DNA from 2 places in the Sporosarcina sp. FA15 genome. Region 2 is predicted to be linked to the other one. Evidence: a T-box and tRNA genes for the amino acid it is inferred to sense, from the RefSeq annotation. Region 2 holds a T-box; the other holds one or more tRNA genes.
The links. The T-box of region 2 lies ahead of ACP8HG_RS03430 (valine--tRNA ligase). A T-box ahead of a tRNA ligase gene usually reads a tRNA of that ligase, here a tRNA-Val.

Region 1 (10,281 bases), 1.0 Mb from region 2:
GAAGCCCCAGTAAACGGCGGCCGTAACTATAACGGTCCTAAGGTAGCGAAATTCCTTGTCGGGTAAGTTCCGACCCGCACGAAAGGCGTAACGATCTGGGCACTGTCTCAACGAGAGACTCGGTGAAATTATAATACCTGTGAAGATGCAGGTTACCCGCGACAGGACGGAAAGACCCCGTGGAGCTTTACTGTAACCTGATATTGAATTCCGGTGCAGCCTGTACAGGATAGGTAGGAGCCTTGGATTCCGGAGCGCTAGCTTCGGATGAGGCGTTGGTGGGATACTACCCTGGCTGTATTGGACTTCTAACCCATGCCCCTTATCGGGGCAGGAGACAGTGTCAGGCGGGCAGTTTGACTGGGGCGGTCGCCTCCTAAAGAGTAACGGAGGCGCCCAAAGGTTCCCTCAGAATGGTTGGACATCATTCGTAGAGTGCAAAGGCATAAGGGAGCTTGACTGCGAGACCTACAAGTCGAGCAGGGTCGAAAGACGGGCTTAGTGATCCGGTGGTTCCGCATGGAAGGGCCATCGCTCAACGGATAAAAGCTACCCCGGGGATAACAGGCTTATCTCCCCCAAGAGTCCACATCGACGGGGAGGTTTGGCACCTCGATGTCGGCTCATCGCATCCTGGGGCTGTAGTCGGTCCCAAGGGTTGGGCTGTTCGCCCATTAAAGCGGTACGCGAGCTGGGTTCAGAACGTCGTGAGACAGTTCGGTCCCTATCCGTCGCGGGCGCAGGAAATTTGAGAGGAGCTGTCCTTAGTACGAGAGGACCGGGATGGACATACCTCTGGTGTACCAGTTGTCTTGCCAAAGGCATCGCTGGGTAGCTATGTATGGACGGGATAAATGCTGAAAGCATCTAAGCATGAAGCCCCCCTCGAGATGAGATTTCCCATTACGCAAGTAAGTAAGATCCCTCAAAGAAGATGAGGTTGATAGGTCTGGGGTGGAAGCACGGCGACGTGTGGAGCTGACGGATACTAATCGATCGAGGACTTAACCAATTTTGAAAAGGGCTTGATTACCCTGATTCTGTGTAGCACAATGTCTGTTTTATTCAGTTTTGAGCGAACAAAATTAATTATTTTGTAAAAACGCTTGCAAGTAACAACAAGACATGATATAATTAATCTTGTCTTGTGGAAAATAGTTCAGTGACGATTGCGAAGAGGTCACACCCGTTCCCATACCGAACACGGAAGTTAAGCTCTTCAGCGCCGATGGTAGTTGGGGGTTTCCCCCTGTGAGAGTAGGACGTCGCTGGTCTGTTAGTCCAAAAGAAGATACTTAATGTATGTTCTTAATATTATTCCGCAGTAGCTCAGTGGTAGAGCAATCGGCTGTTAACCGATCGGTCGTAGGTTCGAGTCCTACCTGCGGAGCCATTTAGGAGAGCTGTCCGAGTGGCCGAAGGAGCATGATTGGAAATCATGTAAGCGGCTAACGCTGTTTCAAGGGTTCAAATCCCTTGCTCTCCGCCAGATTCATATAAATGATAAATTAAGGCCCCTTGGTCAAGCGGTTAAGACACCGCCCTTTCACGGCGGTATCACGGGTTCGAATCCCGTAGGGGTCACCATAACTTTTTAGAAATTCATCATTAAGCACGTAGACTTTAATTCAGTAATTCGAGCATAGCACACTCTCGTTAAAATTGGGAGAAGGAAGGAGCGTACATTAGTACGTGACTGACTGAGCGAATGAAGCTGACAAAGAGATGCGCCGCTTATCGCAATTTTACCCAGGAGGATTAGCTCAGCTGGGAGAGCACCTGCCTTACAAGCAGGGGGTCGGCGGTTCGAGCCCGTCATCCTCCACCATTAAGTTTTTTAAGCAGATTCACCGCTTAAAGAAACTTACATATATTTAATTATATAAATACTATTGTCGCGGGGTGGAGAAGTGGTATCTCGTCGGGCTCATAACCCGAAGGTCGCAGGTTCAAATCCTGCCCCCGCAACCAAATTTTATCATGATACAGCAGATCATATAGCTGACATGTAAATCATTAGCTCTTTATCAAATGAATACATTATATTGTTGTCGCGGGGTGGAGAAGTGGTATCTCGTCGGGCTCATAACCCGAAGGTCGCAGGTTCAAATCCTGCCCCCGCAACCAAATGGTCCCGTGGTGTAGCGGTTAACATGCCTGCCTGTCACGCAGGAGATCGCCGGTTCGATCCCGGTCGGGACCGCCATTTTTATTTTTCTTATAAGGTTTAGAATAAGCTAATATCTTAATGTAAACCAAATATGTGGCTCAGTAGCTCAGTCGGTAGAGCAAAGGACTGAAAATCCTTGTGTCGGCGGTTCGATTCCGTCCTGAGCCACCATTTTAATATTTGTGCCGGAGTAGCTCAACTGGTAGAGCAACTGACTTGTAATCAGTAGGTTGAGGGTTCAAGTCCTTTCTCCGGCACCATTTACACCTATATGGTGGGGTAGCGAAGTGGCTAAACGCGGCGGACTGTAAATCCGCTCCCTACGGGTTCGGCGGTTCGAATCCGCCCCCCACCACCAGTTTTAGGGGCATAGTTTAACGGTAGAATAGAGGTCTCCAAAACCTTTGATGTGGGTTCGATTCCTACTGCCCCTGCCATTTTTTTTAGTATAATCTAATATTATGGCGATTGTGGTGAAGTGGTTAACACATCGGATTGTGGTTCCGACACTCGAGGGTTCGATTCCCTTCAGTCGCCCCATTTATCTATCCAATTAAAACAAACTTATATATCATGGCGATTGTGGTGAAGTGGTTAACACATCGGATTGTGGTTCCGACATTCGAGGGTTCGATTCCCTTCAGTCGCCCCATTTTATATTCAATTAAAACAAACTAGATATCATGGCGATTGTGGTGAAGTGGTTAACACATCGGATTGTGGTTCCGACACTCGAGGGTTCGATTCCCTTCAGTCGCCCCATTTATCTTTTTGGGGTATAGCCAAGCGGTAAGGCAACGGACTTTGACTCCGTCACTCGTTGGTTCGAATCCAGCTACCCCAGTTTCGCGGAAGTAGTTCAGTGGTAGAATACGACCTTGCCAAGGTCGGGGTCGCGGGTTCGAATCCCGTCTTCCGCTCCATCATCTACGGCGGCATAGCCAAGCGGTAAGGCATGGGTCTGCAACACCCTTACCACCGGTTCGATTCCGGTTGCCGCCTCCAATTTTCTTATGTATCGTTGTTCGTAAACTAAATAGTGTTATGCCCGAGTGGTGGAATGGCAGACACGTCGCACTCAAAATGCGATGCCGTAAGGCGTGCCGGTTCAAGTCCGGCCTCGGGTATCAGATGAAAAACACAACTTCGGTTGTGTTTTTTTGTGTTTAATTTCTACTATATAAGTTGACTTAACTGAGTGAACGTGGGCTTTGGCTACCCCTAGCACTTTAAAGAATTCAATGTAATTTAATTCTTTATTTCAATATATATTTAGATAAAAGAATAGAGAGTAGGGGAAACATTATGCCATTAATTGAACACCAGGAGTTCATTCAAGCCTCGGTAGAACGTTGCTTTGATCTTGCCCGAGACGTGGATATTCATACCCGTACAACAGAGGGGACGAAAGAGAAGGCTGTCGGTGGGGTGACAACAGGTTTATTGCTGGCCGGGGATATTGTTACATGGGAGGCCGTTCATTTCGGTATAAGACAAAGACTAACTGCCAAAGTAACGGTGATGGATATACCGTATATGTTTGAAGACATAATGGTGAAAGGAGCATTCCAATCTTTTCACCATATTCATGAGTTTATTGAGAAGGATAATGGCACTCTGATGATTGACAGATTTCAATATAGATCACCCTGTGGAGTGATTGGTGTTATTGCGGATAAGTTGTTTTTGGAAAGCTATATGAGAAACTTTATTGTGAGTCGAGCAAGAGCTCTGAAGCATATTGCAGAAAATGAGTAAGAGGCATTTCATCAGGAAAAGTCGACTTGATAAACTTGGTGGCACAAGTTTTCTAGAGAGTGGAACCTGGACGTTACTAATAGATGGTGAGAAAACACAGCGGTTCAAAAATGGGTAGTAAACAAAATCGCTCCTTACCGCCGAAGCGTAAGGAGCGATTTTCATAGAGGGGATCCGATGACACTAGTTTGGGTTGTCCATTGCAATTGCCTTGGTTGGTCATTGGGGATTGGTCACAAAGTAAATGGTGACAGGTTATTGGTTTGCCTGCAATTTAAATTGGATTGATCCCTACTCTATGCCCTGGAGAGGAGTCTCACCTTTCCAAGGGCATTAAAAGTACTTCGTATCATCAAATTTCAAGACAATCGAATAGTTTTTTGCATTAATAGAATTAGATAACTTATGTGCATCCTTTTCTGCTTGCAATGATTTCACCCGATAATCCTCAGGATCGAATAAAGCAACACGGTATACGACCGTACCTTCAGAGTAGCCGTATTGAATCTCTTCTTTTTCTGCCATAGAGAGTTCTTTGTAAAAGCGGGCTTTTGCACGTAATTGTATGGCAAGTTCAATCGCTTCGACAATCGCAAGTTGTTGCCCTTGGAACTCGATTTCATTATCGATATTGGCACGATACATGAGACGGTCGAGCACTCGACTATCTAAACGGACTTCATCCAATTCTGTTTCTACGATTTTAAGGCTACGTGGTCCTTGATCAGGGGTGTTGCCTTTTTCTACATTCGTAAAGGCTACGCGTCTCATTTCATCTTCAAGCTCATGAATTCGTTTTGTTAAAACACTTTTTAATTTTACAGCTTCAGCGAGTGTTATGTTGCTCACTTGTTCATTCCCCCCATTTAGAAACATTGTCAGTCAACTATAATGGAAGTTTGTCCCTCGTGCAAAACATATGAACGAACATCTCCACCACTAAGACTAGTAAACATGTTCCCACATGCTGTTGTCAGTTCAAACGCTTCAGTAGCATCCATGGACGGGCGTAGGAAGAAGATATGTAACGCGTCTGTCGTATCTTCTGTTACAGCGCTACGTATAGAATCGACATATGGACTACCGAATGGGCTATAATCATCTTTTAACAGTAGAATGTTTTGTAATGAATTAAAACGACCATTCAATCCATCATATCCATCCTCTTCTGTCCCTGAAGTAACGACTATATCGCCGACAATTTTTTCGAGGTCATAGATGCCTACTGGAATTTCGTGCTGCAAGGAAAAGAAGTTATTCAAGTCGACAGCATTGTGGAATGGATCGATGTAGTTTTGCTTCTTAATCCGGCGCATAAGTGCTTCTGTAGAATGACGGTATCGATTAGGGTCTGCGCCAAGTGCTTTCCACACAGTACGCCATTCTTTAATGCCAGGGAATTCGGGGACGGACTTGTTCTCCAGCTCAAAGAAAAGTTGCTCTTGGAATAATTGCAATTTTCCTTTTAGCATTTGAGGCGATTCTGACACTGTAATTTTGGTATAATGATTAATGCCCAATTTTAATCCGGGTACGGCACCTAAAAGCTTCATATCCATTTCAATAATCAATGACTTCACCCTTTATATAGTTTAATTCAATAGTAGCATAGTGGAGGCGATACAGTGTGAATGCTGTTCAGTTGCAACAGTCAGTGAGGGACTATGCGGAGTCAATCGGCATCGACAAAATTGGTTTTACAACAGCTGCACCATTTCGTGAGTTGAAAAACCGCTTGAAGCGGCAGCAAGAACTAGGCTATCAGTCGGGTTTTGAAGAAAAGGATTTAGATAAACGGACAGAACCTGCTCTTTTGCTTGATCAAGCAGAAAGCATTATTGCAATTGCTGTAGCTTATCCATCCAAAATGGCAGATTCTCCGAGAGGAAAAAAAGGTGAGCGACGGGGCATTTTTTGTCGTGCATCGTGGGGGACAGATTATCATACGGTCCTTCGTGAGAAGCTGAGACTGCTTGAGGAATTTATACTAGAACATGCACCTGAGGCAAAGGTTCGCTCGATGGTAGATACGGGTGAGCTTGCAGACCGCGCTGTTGCAGAACGGGCGGGGATTGGATGGTCGGCAAAAAACTGTTCAATAATTACGCCGGAATTCGGTTCGTATGTGTACCTGGGTGAAATGATTACCAATATCCCTTTTGCGCCGGACGTTCCAATGGAAGATGAATGTGGGGATTGCACACTTTGTCTTGACGTATGTCCAACTGGTGCATTGATTCAGGGAGGCCAATTAAATGCGCAGCGTTGTATTGCTTTCCTTACACAGTCGAAAAAGCCAATTCCGGAAGAATTTCGTGCGGAGTTTGGTAATCGAATATACGGGTGTGATACATGTCAAACGGTATGTCCGAAAAATAAAGGAAAGCATAATTTGCATCAGCAAGCATTCCAAGCAGACCCTGAACTGGCGAAGCCGCTTCTTCAACCAGTGCTCAGGCTGTCGAATCGAGAATTTAAAGAGAAATTTGGACATGTATCAGGATCTTGGCGCGGAAAAAATCCGATTCAGCGAAATGCAATTATTGCACTCGCACATTTCAAGGAGGAGTCTGCGGTACCAGAATTGATCAGTATGTTAGAGAACGATCCGAGACCCGTCATTCGTGGTACGATTGCATGGGCACTTGGTCGAATTGGTTTGGATGAAGGATATGTAGCGATTAAGGAAGCATTATCGAAAGAGGAAGATCCGGAAGTGCGTGCTGAATTAGAAAAGGCAGCGGATACTTATATACTGAAGAAATGAATGCCTATATAAACTAAACGAAGGCTCCTTACAAGAGGCAGCAGAAGTAAATTCAATGGGGTTCTATATTTCAACAAATCTATAGTAAGAAAAAGTTTAATTGGAGGAATCACTGAGATGGCCATACACGTAGCGTTATTTGAACCACAAATCCCTGCAAACACAGGGAACATTGCAAGGACATGCGCAGGAACAGGAGCGAAACTTCATCTTGTGAAACCGCTTGGGTTTTCGACGGACGACAAAATGTTGAAACGTGCGGGGCTCGATTACTGGGAGCACGTCGATATTACATATCATGAAGGAATTCGTGAGCTATTCGCGGCGAATCCCGATGCTGTTTTTTACTTTTTGACAAAACACGGTGAAAGGACTCATACTGCATTCGATTATTCTGATGGTGCAACAGATATATTTTTCGTCTTCGGTAAAGAGACGAGCGGACTTCCTGAAGATATTTTAGAGGAGAATAAAGAACGGTGCCTTCGAATCCCGATGAACGACAACATTCGGTCGCTTAATTTATCGAACACGGCGGCGATACTTATATATGAAGCACTTAGGCAACAATCTTATCCAGGATTGGTATAAAAAAAAACGGGGCAGCCTGAAGGCATGTCCCGTTTTACTTATTGTTATTTTTTTAGGCCAGGTATCTTAACCTTGCCCGGTTTATCATCGTATCCGCCTGTGAAAATTGCAGATAGGAATGCAAAGCAAACACCTATAATTAGAATTACTGTCATGATAGGTACCTCCTGTAAATTCATTAGTAGCTTCGTTAAGTATACCCTATTTTAAATGGAATTGAAACGACCGTCAGGAAAAATTGTGACAGAGCCAAGAAAAATGAAACTTTTTGTCGGCTTATCCGTATATAACATAACGACTTAAATAATATGGAGGTAGAATATAGTATGAAAAATTACTCGACAGGAATGAAATGGATCACGGCAATTGCAGAAGGTTTTCTTGCAATTCCAATCATTGGAGGAGTTTTTGTTATAAGCTCCGGATATTCAGTGCTGGGTGTCATGTTCGTTTTACATGCCATTACGTTACTGCTTTCAATTCGGGACATGCAGGGTAAGGCAGCACCCATCCTAGGTCTCGTAACGAGCATAGTGAGTGCTATTCCGTTCATTGGCTGGTTCATGCACCTACTAACTGCAGGAGCGCTCGTAATGTCAGCTATCACTTCTAGACGGTAAATCAATATGTAAGAAATACCCTTCCGAATACTAACGGAAGGGTATTTTTTAATGTGGTAAATAGAGCAGCTGATAGGTGAACAGTACTGCGAAAATATATAACAGGATAGGAACTTGTTTTCCTTTCCCTTTCACAACTTTCAATAGCGGGTATGTGATGAAACCAAGAGCGATTCCTGTCGCAATGCTCGATGTGAGTGGCATTGTTAGAATAACGAGGAATGCTGGGAATGCTTCATCGAATGAATCCCAATCAATATCTTTCACTGCGCCAATCATCAAGCTTCCGACGATAATCAAAGCAGGAGCTGTGATTGCAGATACACCAGACAATGTACTGACGAGTGGACCGAAAAATGCCGCGACAAGGAAGAGGATAGAGACAGTCAGTGATGTCAATCCTGTCCGGCCACCTACTGCAACACCAGATGAAGATTCGATGTACGCCGTTGTTGGGCTCGTACCGAACATCGATCCGAATGTTGTTGCAACAGAATCTGCAAGTAATGCATGACGTGCACGTGGCAGCTTATTGCCTTTCATAAGGCCAGCCTGTTTTGCAACGCCAATCATCGTGCCGGTGGTATCGAACAAGGTAACGATGAGAAAGGCAAAAACCACCCCATACAAACCATGTGAAATGACGTCACCGAATGCAGTAATCGGATTCCAAACAAGAATCCCTTCCGGCAATTGAGGCATTTTCCATAAGGCACCTTCAAATTTGAGCTGACCCGTAAAGACTGCGACAATTCCGGTTAGAACCATTCCAATGAAAATCGAACCATAGATATTCAAAGTCATAAGAATAACCGTCACGAGAAGGCCGAACAAAGCGAGTAGAACGGGCGGAGACGTAAGGTCGCCAAGCTTAACAAGGTTCGCCTCATGTGGAGCGACGAGTCCAGAAAGACGCAAGCCGATAAAGGCGATGAATAACCCTATCCCAGCTGTAATCCCGAGCTTCAGACTCTCAGGAATTGATTCAATTAATTTTTCACGGAAAGAAGTCAAGGACAACAGAACAAATATTAATCCAGCTATGAATACTGCAGAAAAAGCAGTCATGTAGTCGAGTTGACCATCAGATGCGAGAACAACCGATGTAAAATAAGCATTCAATCCCATTCCTGGTGCAATTGCAATTGGATAATTGGCGAAAAGTGCCATCCAAAGTGTACCGATAACCGCAGCGATAATTGTCGCAATGAATACTTGCTCGAATGGTACGCCGGCGTCAGCAAGAATAATCGGATTGACGATGACAATATAGGCCATTGTCAAAAAAGTTGTCATACCGGCCAATACTTCCGTTTTCACAGTGGTATTATGTTTTTTTAAATGAAACAATGTAAATCTCCTTTCAGAATACGAACGAAATGAAGTACATTTACAATAATATTCGTTTTTACGGTAAAATTCAACTCTGAAATGCAATCAGGTAATTCGTAATATTCGAATGCCGCTTGTACAATTAAAGAATAAGTTTCGAAAGGGGAAATTCAAATGACAAAACGATTCAACGGAACACTTGAGCTAGCAAATGGTGTGAAAATGCCACAATTAGGACTTGGAGTCTATAAGATGACGGATCCGGGTCAGACTGTCGAAGCAATTACATACGCACTAGAAACAGGATATCGCGCAATTGACACAGCGGCAATCTATGAGAATGAAAGGGAAACGGGGGAAGCGATCCGTCACTCTGGTGTTCCAAGGGAAGAGCTGTTCATCACATCGAAGGTATGGAATACTGATCAGGGCTATGACGGGACACTCCGCGCATTCGAGACTTCATTGAAGAAATTAGGCTTAGAATATTTGGATCTATATTTGACACATTGGCCCGTGTCAGAAAAATATGTCGACACTTATAAAGCGATTGAACGGTTGTATGACGAAAAACTAATCCGTACTACTGGTGTCTCCAATCATCATGCCCATCATCTTGAAAAAATCCTTGTAAAAGCAAATGTTGCGCCTATGGTGAACCAGATTGAACTCCATCCGTATCTAACACAGGAACCGCTCCGTGCGTTTTGCGAAGAGAATGGAATTGCTGTGACGTCTTGGTCACCGCTTGCACGTGGGAAGCTACTTGCAGAACCAACGCTTCTTACTATCGGCGAACAGTACGGTAAAACACCTGCGCAAGTTATTATCAGATGGCATTTGCAAAATAATCTCATCGTTATTCCAAAGTCGGTGACACCTGAACGTATAAGTGAAAATAATGAAGTTGCCGATTTTGAACTGTCATCTGAAGAAATGGCATCGATTAACGCACTTAATCGCGATGAGCGGACGGGAACCAATCCGGATTCATACTAATTTCATCAGCGTACATGATATGTGTCATAAGTCTTAATGCTATT
Region 2 (10,281 bases):
TAATACCTGTGATTAATGTCATAAGGATAAGGGTAGCAAGTACTTCCACTAAAGTCATTCCATCTTCATTTTTCAGCATGACAACCCCTCCTCTACTCTAACTCTAGATAACCAAACGTTTCACTGTTTAATTTGCCATCTTTTTCTACTGTGATATGAATTTTGTATAGTTTAGGTTTTCTTGCAGTCTCGCCCGTCCCACTGCAAGTCTGGGACTCTGTATTATAGCAATCCACTAGGATATTATAGTTACCTTCAGACAAATCATATGTTTCGAAAAAGTTAGGACCCACACTATTTTGAATCTTTTTATCAGGATTTAATCGAGAAGGTGGACCCTTTAACTTTGCTAATTCTTGCTTAGCGATGTTCATCGTGACCAGCTTTGTCTCTGTCCTATTATTAATATTATTCATCTGAGGGAAAATCGTCATAAAGCTTATAAACACAATACCCAGAATCACTAAAGCAGCCAAGATTTCTACTAGCGTTATTCCTTTTTCGTTGTTTACTCTCATAACGGATCTCCTCACTTTGTTGTATTACAAGAGTTTCATATTGTACGGCATGTCACCATACCAAATACCTTATTTTTATGATAGAAATCCGTTTCTACTAAATCTATTAAGTCTATAGTCTCTTTTAACTACTCAACAAGTAAAGTGAGCTTAGTGTCAGGTAACTATTATGTTAAATAGATAGTTGGAAAATGAAAAAATCATTGTTTTCAGGGTATAGGAGAACGCTAGTGAGTGTTGTTAGTATTTCAACCAACCTCATTCCATTATCATTTTGAAATTGCTTTTTCACATGCACTCCCACTCCATTTATAATTAGTTTATATTTCCATAATACGAACTCTACTAATCCGTTAAACCTATAAGGTTAGATAATTACAACTCTACCACTCTCTAATATACATCTATTTTACCACATCCTGTTATTATCAATCAAAGTTAACCTTACATAAAAACACCCCATCACAATCAATATTGTGATGGGGTGTTTCACGTTTATCAGATTTCCTTCAATTCCTGCATACGACGCTCTACTGCCGCGTATTTTTCTAGATAGTCACTTTCTTTAGCTCGCTCTTCAGCAACTACTGCTTCAGGAGCTTTTGACATGAAGCGTTCGTTGGAAAGTTTGCCTTGAACGCGTTTTACTTCACCTTGCCATTTCGCAAGTTCTTTTGTCAGACGTGCGAGCTCTTCGTCAATGTTCAAAAGACCTTCAAGTGGTAAGAACAGTTCTGCTCCTGTAACGACAGCTGACATCGATTTGCCTGGTGCTGTGATGTTGTTGCCTAGCGTTAATGTCTCAGGGTTACAGAATCGTTCGATGTAGCTGCGATTTGCTTCCAACACGGCTACAGTTGCATCGTCTTTAGCTGAAATATAGAGTGGTACTTTTTTGCTTAATGGTGTATTTACTTCTGCACGGATATTACGTACTGCGCGGATGATATCCATCAGCAGTTTCATATCTGTTGCACGCGTTTTATCAGTAAGATCAGGATCTGCAACCGGCCATGCAGCGATTGTGATTGACTCGCCTTCATGCGGTAGGTTCTGCCAGATTTCTTCTGTAATAAACGGCATGAATGGGTGTAATAGACGCATTGTATTATCGAGTACGTATGCCAGTACTGAGCGTGTCATTTTCTTCGCTGTTTCATCTTCACCGTATAATGGCAGTTTCGCCATTTCGATGTACCAGTCACAGAAATCATCCCAGATGAAGTTATAAAGTGCACGGCCGACTTCACCGAACTCATAACGATCTGCAAGTTTCGTCACTTGGTCGATTGTTTCATTCAACCTTGTCAGAATCCATGCATCTGCAACGGATTTTTCACCAGTCAAATCTATTTCTTCGTAAGTCATGCCATCCATGTTCATAAGTGCGAAACGGGATGCATTCCAGATTTTATTGGCAAAGTTCCAGATGGCTTCAACTTTTTCAGTTGAGTAGCGAAGGTCCTGCCCTGGCGATGAACCGGTTGACAAGAAGTAGCGCAGTGCATCCGCTCCGTATTTTTCAATAACATCCATTGGGTCGACGCCGTTACCAAGTGATTTAGACATTTTACGACCATCTTCTGCACGTACGAGTCCGTGAATTAAGACGTCTTTAAATGGACGCTGTTCTGTAAATTCGATGCCTTGGAAGATCATCCGTGATACCCAGAAGAAAATGATGTCATAGCCCGTTACGAGTGCATCTGTTGGGTAATAACGTTTAAATTCTTCATTGTCGAGATCCGGCCAGCCCATTGTTGAGAACGGCCAAAGCGCAGATGAGAACCATGTATCAAGAACGTCATTGTCCTGGCTCCAGTTTTCACTGTCAGCAGGCGCTTCATGACCGACATGTATTTCGCCCGTTTCGTTGTGGTACCAAGCTGGGATGCGGTGGCCCCACCAAAGTTGACGCGAGATACACCAGTCATGGACATTTTCCATCCATGTTAAATACGTTTTTTCGAAACGGTCCGGGACAAAGTTTACTTTGTCTTCTGCTTCTTGTAATTTAATCGCTTCATTAGCAAGTGGCTGCATTTTAACGAACCATTGTGTTGATAAATACGGTTCAACGACAGCACCACTGCGTTCAGAGTGACCGACAGAATGATTATGTTCTTCAATGTTGAATAGAACAGCCATCTCCTGCAAGTCTTTAACGATTTCTTTACGGCATTCGAAGCGATCCATTCCTTCGTATTTACCAGCAAGCTTATTCATTGAACCGTCTTCATTCATCACAAGAACACGTGGAAGATTGTGACGGTTACCGATTTCAAAGTCATTCGGGTCATGTGCAGGTGTAATTTTCACGGCACCACTTCCAAATTCCATATCGACATAATCATCTGCAATAATCGGGATTTCACGGCCAACGATTGGTAATGTAACCGTTTTTCCGATTAAATGCTTGTAGCGCTCATCTTCAGGATGGACTGCAACCGCAGTGTCCCCAAGCATTGTTTCAGGTCGAGTTGTCGCAATTTCGATACTGCCCGTTCCGTCTGCTAGTGGGTAACGCATATGATAGAAAGCACCCTGTATGTCTTTATGGATGACTTCGATATCAGATATAGCTGTTTTCGTTGCTGGATCCCAGTTGATAATGTATTCGCCACGGTAGATAAGCCCTTTGTTGTAGAGTTTAACGAAAACTTCCTGTACAGCTTTCGAAAGTCCTTCATCCAGGGTAAATCGTTCACGTGTATAATCAAGGCCCAAACCAAGTTTCGCCCATTGCGCACGAATATGTCCTGCGTACTCGTCTTTCCATTTCCATGTTTCTTCAACGAATTTTTCGCGGCCTAAATCATAACGTGTCGTTCCTTCTTCACGAAGTTTTGCTTCAACACGAGCCTGTGTCGCGATTCCCGCATGGTCCATTCCTGGAAGCCATAGTGCATCATAGCCTTGCATACGTTTCATACGCGTCATGATGTCTTGTAGCGTTGTATCCCATGCGTGGCCTAGGTGAAGTTTACCTGTGACGTTCGGCGGTGGAATAACAATTGTATAAGGTGTTTTATCGCTTTCAGGTTGTGCTTCAAAGTACTTCCCTTTCAGCCACCATTCGTAACGACCTGCTTCAATAGTCTGTGGATCATATTTCGTCGGCATCGACGTGTTGTTTTCAGTTGACATGTTGTTTCCTCCTTTATTTTTGGGTACAAAAAAACTCCTATCGCCTTAAAGGACGAAGGAGCTGTTCGCGGTACCACCTTTATTCGTGCACACAAAAGAGCTGTGCACCTCAAACTTCGATAACGGCTTCAAACCGGCTTCCGCTACTACGCTCAAAAATACTTTTCTTTTTGAACATACTTTCACGGAAACTGCTCATGGGTTACATTCGGTAAATAATCGACAGGTCCTTTCAGCACTCGAACCCTCTCTTTAGTCTAATCCATTCACGTACTATCCCAATCATCGCATCCATATGCAATTGCAATAATTGTAACGGAATAACCGGTTGCTCGTCAAGTATATAACGAAAGGATTGTGTTATGCGTAGAGGATATAACCCTTACCTACTTCCTCCTTGGCTTCGAAGATGTCGATTTTACTGTAAAGGAATCATTATCCCTATTTGCCTTTTTCAGTTGGTACGATTATTGATCATACCGACGACAGGCGACTTTCTACTGTTCTGTTTCCTGTGTGGTTTAGCTTTCGTTCTTTACAAAAACATCATTTGAACGGTAGGCTGTCGTCGATATGCCATCCGTAAGCTCCGCAATGAACGACAGCACTTCGTCCATCTCGTCTAACGGAGTGCTGTCAATTGCTGCTACAATGGGCGCTGCAACCGTAACCGCTACTTGCACTTGCACTTCCTCAGGCTCTTCCACTATTGCAACCGCTTCTGTGTACGTACATTCTACATTCCAGACGACCCCATAAGTACCTTGTCCGTCTGATTTACCTGTTGCTTGCGTTGTTACAATCTCAAGTGGGCTTTCTGCTACTGAAGGCAAGTCAATATTAAGCGGTACCGCGTATTCAAAATAACCATCTTTGCCATCCACTTCGACATCGTCAATGAGGATAAATGAATCGTCCCATTCCTCCGCCCTTAGCCCTTCACCGAATTCGACATTCGCCGCAATATGATAAATGCCTGTCAACCGGACTGAGTCTTCTGTACGCTCTTCAGTATACCTTGGCGTCACTGTGACTGACTGTACACCCGTCGGTACGCCAGCATGTTCTGGGAAATAGAAACTTTCCTCCATTGACCACTGTTTTTTCTCCATACCTGTTCCCTCCTTCTATTCCTTCACAAACAATTGTATGCGCGGCATGGTTACAATAGAAGATTAAATAGATCGAACGCAAATATCCTCCGACCAGTAAACTAGTCGGAGGATATTGTCTTTATTATTAAAACAAACACAACTATCGAATTCGCATTTGAATTGACTAAGCTTTTTTTACGCACGAAGTTTAGCAAACACCGTATGGAACGCTTCAATTGTCTTCTCAATATGCGCTTCTGTATGCGCAGTTGATAGGAACATGCCTTCAAACTGAGATGGTGGAAGGAAGATACCCTCTTCAGCCATTAAGCGATAGTAATCAGCAAATAATTCAAGGTCAGCCGTTTTCGCTTTGTCGTAATTCGACACTTTTTCGTTGGTGAAGAAAAAGCCGATCATCGAGCCTGCACGGTTTACCGTGTGCGGGATATCAAACTTTTCAGCCGCCGAACGGAAACCGGCTTCTAGCTGATCACCAAGTTTAATGAAGTGTTCATAAGATGCAGGCGTTAGTTTTTTCAACGTTTCAATACCTGCAGTCATCGCCAGTGGATTACCTGATAAAGTTCCTGCCTGATAAATCGTTCCTGCAGGAGCCATGTTTTCCATAATTTCACGTTTCCCTCCATATGCACCAACTGGAAGGCCGCCGCCAATTACTTTTCCGAGACATGTAATATCCGGCGTCACACCGTAATAACCTTGTGCGCAATTATAGCCAACACGGAAGCCCGTCATTACTTCATCAAAAATAAGAAGCGTGCCGTTTTTCTCTGTCAACTCACGCAATCCTTCAAGGAAACCTGGTTCAGGTGGGACAACACCCATATTACCCGCGACAGGCTCAACAATAATTGCCGCTAAGTCGTCACCAAATTCTTGAATTGCGACTTTAATGCTTTCTAAATCGTTATAAGGAACAGTGATTGTGTTTTTCGCAACCGATTCAGGCACACCTGGGCTATCTGGTAGGCCAAGTGTCGCAACGCCAGAACCCGCTTTAATGAGCAGTGAGTCAGCGTGACCGTGGTAACAGCCTTCAAATTTCAAAATCTTATTGCGACCAGTATATCCGCGCGCCAAACGTAGTGCGCTCATCGTTGCTTCCGTACCGGATGACACCATACGAATCATTTCAATTGAAGGAACGCGTTCAATAACAAGTTTCGCAAGTTCATTTTCCGCTAACGTTGGTGCACCAAAGCTTGCTCCAGTTTCTGCAACGCGCTTAATGCCTTCAACTACGTCTTGATCAGAATGACCGAGAATAAGCGGACCCCAAGATAGTACATAATCGATATATTCATTGCCATCGATGTCTGTAAGAATAGCGCCTTTTCCGCTCTTCATGAAAATCGGGTCCATATTGACAGATTTGAATGCACGAACAGGAGAGTTAACTCCTCCTGGCATAAGATTTACCGCTTCAGCAAATGCTTGTTTCGACTTTTCATAATTTCTACCCAATTATTTCTCCTCCAGCCAGCGTGCCGCATCTTTCGCATGGTACGTCATAACGAGATCCGCACCCGCACGCTTCATACTTGTCAACGTTTCAAGAACGATTGCTTTTTCATCAATCCAACCATTTTGCGCTGCTGCTTTAACCATTGCATACTCGCCGCTCACATTGTATGCAACTACTGGCAATGTAAAATTGTCTTTGACATCACGCATGATATCGAGATACGAAAGCGCCGGTTTAACGATTAGGAAGTCAGCACCTTCTGCAACATCTGATTCCGCTTCACGCATTGCTTCTATGCGGTTTGCTGGATCCATCTGATACGTTTTGCGATCGCCTGATTGAGGAGTAGATTCCGCAGCGTCACGGAATGGTCCGTAATAAGCGGATGCATATTTCACTGCATATGACATAATCGGGATATGCTCAAAACCAGTTGCGTCTAACCCTTGGCGAATAGCTGCTACAAAACCGTCCATCATATTCGACGGCGCAATGATGTCCGCGCCTGCCTTCGCCTGGCTTACTGCAGTACGCGTCAACAGTTCCAATGATGGGTCGTTTAATACGTTACCGTCTTCTAGAACACCGCAATGTCCGTGATCTGTATATTGGCACAGGCAAGTATCCGCAATGACGACAAGTTCAGGATAACGTTCTTTCGCTAAACGAGTGGCTTTTTGGACAATCCCTTGATCAGAATAAGCTTCCGACCCCAATTCGTCCTTAGTTGCCGGAAGACCAAATAAAATAATTGATGGAATTCCAAGTGACACAACTTCATCGAGTTCAATTGTAAAATGGTCGAGTGATTTCTGGAACACACCCGGCATAGAAGCGATTGGATTATTGATGTCTTCCCCATCTATAACAAAAATCGGATAGATGAAGTCCTCTTTCCTCAGAACAGTTTCTCTCACCATAGAACGCAATGTAGTTGATGTGCGCAAACGTCTGTTGCGTCTGAATTGTAAAGTATCCAAAATTACCCTTCCTTTCGCCCCGCCAATTTCTCGACGAGATCCATAAGTGTGTATGTATCGGGTCTAACATGAACGACCGCACCAACTTCTAGCAATGCTTTTTCCGTCACATGTCCGATAGCCCCGATTGTAAAGCCGTTCCAACCTGTCCGCGGAGCCACTTCTTCAGCAAAAACTTCAACCGCCGAAGGACTTGCGAATAAAACGCTCAAATGCTGTTGTTGTTGCAATAAATCTACTAGTGAATCGATGGAATCATTTGCACGCTCTGTCGCATAAACTGTCCATTCATCCACTTCAAAAGGAATTTCCTCTTTGATGGTGACGCCTGCAATTGATCCGCGTAGAAAAAGAATACGTCGAATATCTGTTTCAGCAGGATTAAATTCCTTTACGAATGTATCTGCACTGAACACGGTTGGGATGAAATCGACTGTAAAACCAATTTTTTCAAGCGCTTCTGCAGTTCGAGTGCCTACGGCTGCTATTTTCGCTGGAATTGATTCCGAAGAAACACCATGACGATTGAGTTTTGCACCAAACGCCGCAACCGCACTTTGACTTGTGAATATTAACCAATCATACATCGGACAAGCGGTCAAACGAAGTTCATCTGTCTGTTCCACTAACTCCGCCACTTGGATAAGCGGCAATGAAACAGGCGTCCCTCCGTAGCGCTTTACCAATTCAAAGACATCTTTAGACTTCGGAGTCCCTGTAAAGATGACCGTTTCAGCTAACAGCGGTTGACGATCACGCATCCATATCCGCCTTCACTTTCTCAATCACTTCTGAAGCCCCTTCGGCACGCAATATTTTTGCAACTTCCATACCCGCTTCAACGGGATCCGTGCTTGAGAAAGTCTTTTTAAACACTTGTGTTGCGTCTGGAGAAGCAATATAGCCCGTCAATTCGACTTCGCTACCGTTATATTGCGCAAATCCGGCAATCGGAACTTGGCACGAACCATCCATTTCAGTTAGGAAAGTACGCTCTGCTTCAACTTCTTTCCATGTTTTTTCATCCGTTAATTTCGCAAGTTCTGCAAGTAACTCTTTATCATCAAAACGGCATTCAATTGCTAGTGCCCCTTGTCCTACTGCTGGAATACAATCTTCAACGGACATATATTCCGTAGTCACATCCGCGCTCCAGCCCATTCGCTTCATGCCGGCAGCCGCAAGAAGAATCGCATCGTATTCACCGTCAACCATTTTTTTCAGACGTGTATCGATATTGCCACGAATCCATTGGATGTCAAGATCGGGACGCAGAAGCAGTAATTGTGAACTACGACGTAAACTAGACGTTCCAACTTTAGCACCTACTGGTAAGTCCATGAATTTCACATGACCATTCGAAATGAATGCATCGCGCGCATCTTCACGCGGAGGAATACAACCGATAACAAGTCCTTCTGGAAGAACAGCTGGCATGTCTTTCATGCTATGTACTGCGAAATCGATTTCTTTATCAAATAATGCCTGCTCAATCTCTTTCACGAAAAGCCCTTTACCGCCAACTTTCGATAGCATTACATCTAGGATTTGATCTCCTTTTGTAACGATTTCTTTCACTTCGAATTCAAATGGAGCACCGGCAGCTTTCATCTGGTCTATAAACCAGTTTGTTTGTGTCAATGCAAGTTTACTTCTTCTTGAACCTACGATTATTTTTCTCATATTAATTAATCCAACCTTTCTTAATCGAATACACCTTGGCGTATTTGTGTTCAGATTTTTTCGAGTTTGCTTGATAATAAATCCCCAAAAAATCTGTAGCATCCGCCAGAGGCTTTAACTTAATACAGCCGGGGTTTGAAACCAAGCTGTATTAAGTTATAACCAAAAATGGAACCCGGATAACTTACTTCCAAGAAAAAAATTGATGATAACAAAAAGGAATGCAAATACGTTCGCCCATGCAAAGTCGTTTCCTGTTAGCTTGCCACTTCGCTTCAAGAATAATACAGAACCGTAAATGGCAAGAAGGATAAATGAACCAATAATCTTCATATCAAAAAAGGACCATACATCGAGTGCAACTATCGCCCACTGCATGCCGAGAATTAAACTGACGAGCAGAAACGGAATACCTGTATAAAGAGACGCCTTCATGCCTATCTCTGTTTGATGAAGAGAAGGAAGCCTATTAAATTGTTTTGACCATTTCTTCTTCTTTAAAACTTTATAAACAAGAAGATAGAGTATCGAAAAAACGAATGACATCGCAAACGCTGCATAAGACAAAATCGCGAATGTAATATGGATGAATAGCAGCTCTGAAATAAGCGCTTCCCCTATCGGCGACTGTTCAATTTGTTCAGGTCCAAATGTATGAATTGTCATAAATATGAATCCAATCACATTTAAGAAAAAGACGGCGTGACCAACTTTGTAAAACAGATGCATGACAATTGATAAAGTAATCAACAACCAAGCGTAAAAGTAAATCCCCTCAAAAAGAGTGAGTACAGGGAACCTTTGCCATTCGATTATATACATCACAAGAAAGAATGTTTGTAGAAAGTAGACGACGGTTAAAATCCAAAAAGCGCTTCGGTGTGCAAACGTATCCTTATTCAAGTAATCTATAAAATAAAAAACAAGGCTTACTGCATAGAGTACGACCATTACTTCATGCAGTCTCGCCATCATCATTTCAGCCATGATAACCTCTCTGCCTTTCCGAACTAATAGGGGCGTTTCTGCATCTATAGTGTATCACACTGATGCGGAAACGCCCCTTTGACAAACGTTCAAAATGTCAAATCCGGTTGTGCCGTCGCATGTCTTTCAGCTCTGACTTTTAACCGTTGTTTCGCCTGTTTTGCAAGCGTTTCTTTCTCATTTACTACATCTTCATCAATACCGAATATTTGCTGGAACAATTCCAGCTTTTCGGATGCTTTCGGATCCATTGACAGCTCTTTCGCCTGTAGAATAGGATCTTTCAATAATTGATTAACGATAGATTTCGTATGCTTGCTTAATACTTTCTTTTCACGTTCAGTTAAATTTGGCATTTTGTTTTCAATACTCGCCATTGTCTC

Region 1: it encodes a tRNA-Val, which carries the amino acid that the T-box ahead of ACP8HG_RS03430 (valine--tRNA ligase) is inferred to sense. The anticodon was not compared.

What each region holds. Positions count from the first base shown of each region.
Region 1 is NZ_CP188818.1:4,320,248-4,330,528, forward strand. It holds rRNA gene ACP8HG_RS20525 (23S ribosomal RNA) at 1-1,012, shown strand, start outside; rRNA gene rrf (5S ribosomal RNA) at 1,159-1,274, shown strand; tRNA gene ACP8HG_RS20535 (tRNA-Asn) at 1,319-1,393, shown strand; tRNA gene ACP8HG_RS20540 (tRNA-Ser) at 1,398-1,489, shown strand; tRNA gene ACP8HG_RS20545 (tRNA-Glu) at 1,513-1,587, shown strand; tRNA gene ACP8HG_RS20550 (tRNA-Val) at 1,753-1,828, shown strand; tRNA gene ACP8HG_RS20555 (tRNA-Met) at 1,897-1,971, shown strand; tRNA gene ACP8HG_RS20560 (tRNA-Met) at 2,053-2,127, shown strand; tRNA gene ACP8HG_RS20565 (tRNA-Asp) at 2,131-2,206, shown strand; tRNA gene ACP8HG_RS20570 (tRNA-Phe) at 2,266-2,341, shown strand; tRNA gene ACP8HG_RS20575 (tRNA-Thr) at 2,355-2,430, shown strand; tRNA gene ACP8HG_RS20580 (tRNA-Tyr) at 2,444-2,528, shown strand; tRNA gene ACP8HG_RS20585 (tRNA-Trp) at 2,534-2,607, shown strand; tRNA gene ACP8HG_RS20590 (tRNA-His) at 2,635-2,710, shown strand; tRNA gene ACP8HG_RS20595 (tRNA-His) at 2,747-2,822, shown strand; tRNA gene ACP8HG_RS20600 (tRNA-His) at 2,857-2,932, shown strand; tRNA gene ACP8HG_RS20605 (tRNA-Gln) at 2,943-3,014, shown strand; tRNA gene ACP8HG_RS20610 (tRNA-Gly) at 3,019-3,093, shown strand; tRNA gene ACP8HG_RS20615 (tRNA-Cys) at 3,102-3,175, shown strand; tRNA gene ACP8HG_RS20620 (tRNA-Leu) at 3,217-3,297, shown strand; gene ACP8HG_RS20625 (SRPBCC family protein) at 3,476-3,928, shown strand; gene ACP8HG_RS20630 (hypothetical protein) at 4,262-4,777, opposite strand; gene ACP8HG_RS20635 (B3/B4 domain-containing protein) at 4,807-5,499, opposite strand; gene queG (tRNA epoxyqueuosine(34) reductase QueG) at 5,556-6,695, shown strand; gene trmL (tRNA (uridine(34)/cytosine(34)/5-carboxymethylaminomethyluridine(34)-2'-O)-methyltransferase TrmL) at 6,813-7,286, shown strand; gene ACP8HG_RS20650 (hypothetical protein) at 7,634-7,906, shown strand; gene ACP8HG_RS20655 (NCS2 family permease) at 7,955-9,256, opposite strand; gene ACP8HG_RS20660 (aldo/keto reductase) at 9,413-10,237, shown strand.
Region 2 is NZ_CP188818.1:708,806-719,086, reverse strand. It holds gene ACP8HG_RS03440 (hypothetical protein) at 1-79, opposite strand, end outside; gene ACP8HG_RS03435 (type IV pilus modification PilV family protein) at 93-518, opposite strand; gene ACP8HG_RS03430 (valine--tRNA ligase) at 1,017-3,665, opposite strand; T-box leader at 3,711-3,960, opposite strand; gene ACP8HG_RS03425 (hypothetical protein) at 4,187-4,777, opposite strand; gene hemL (glutamate-1-semialdehyde 2,1-aminomutase) at 4,955-6,247, opposite strand; gene hemB (porphobilinogen synthase) at 6,248-7,228, opposite strand; gene ACP8HG_RS03410 (uroporphyrinogen-III synthase) at 7,231-7,989, opposite strand; gene hemC (hydroxymethylbilane synthase) at 7,982-8,911, opposite strand; gene ACP8HG_RS03400 (cytochrome c biogenesis protein) at 9,068-9,898, opposite strand; gene hemA (glutamyl-tRNA reductase) at 9,988-10,281, opposite strand, start outside.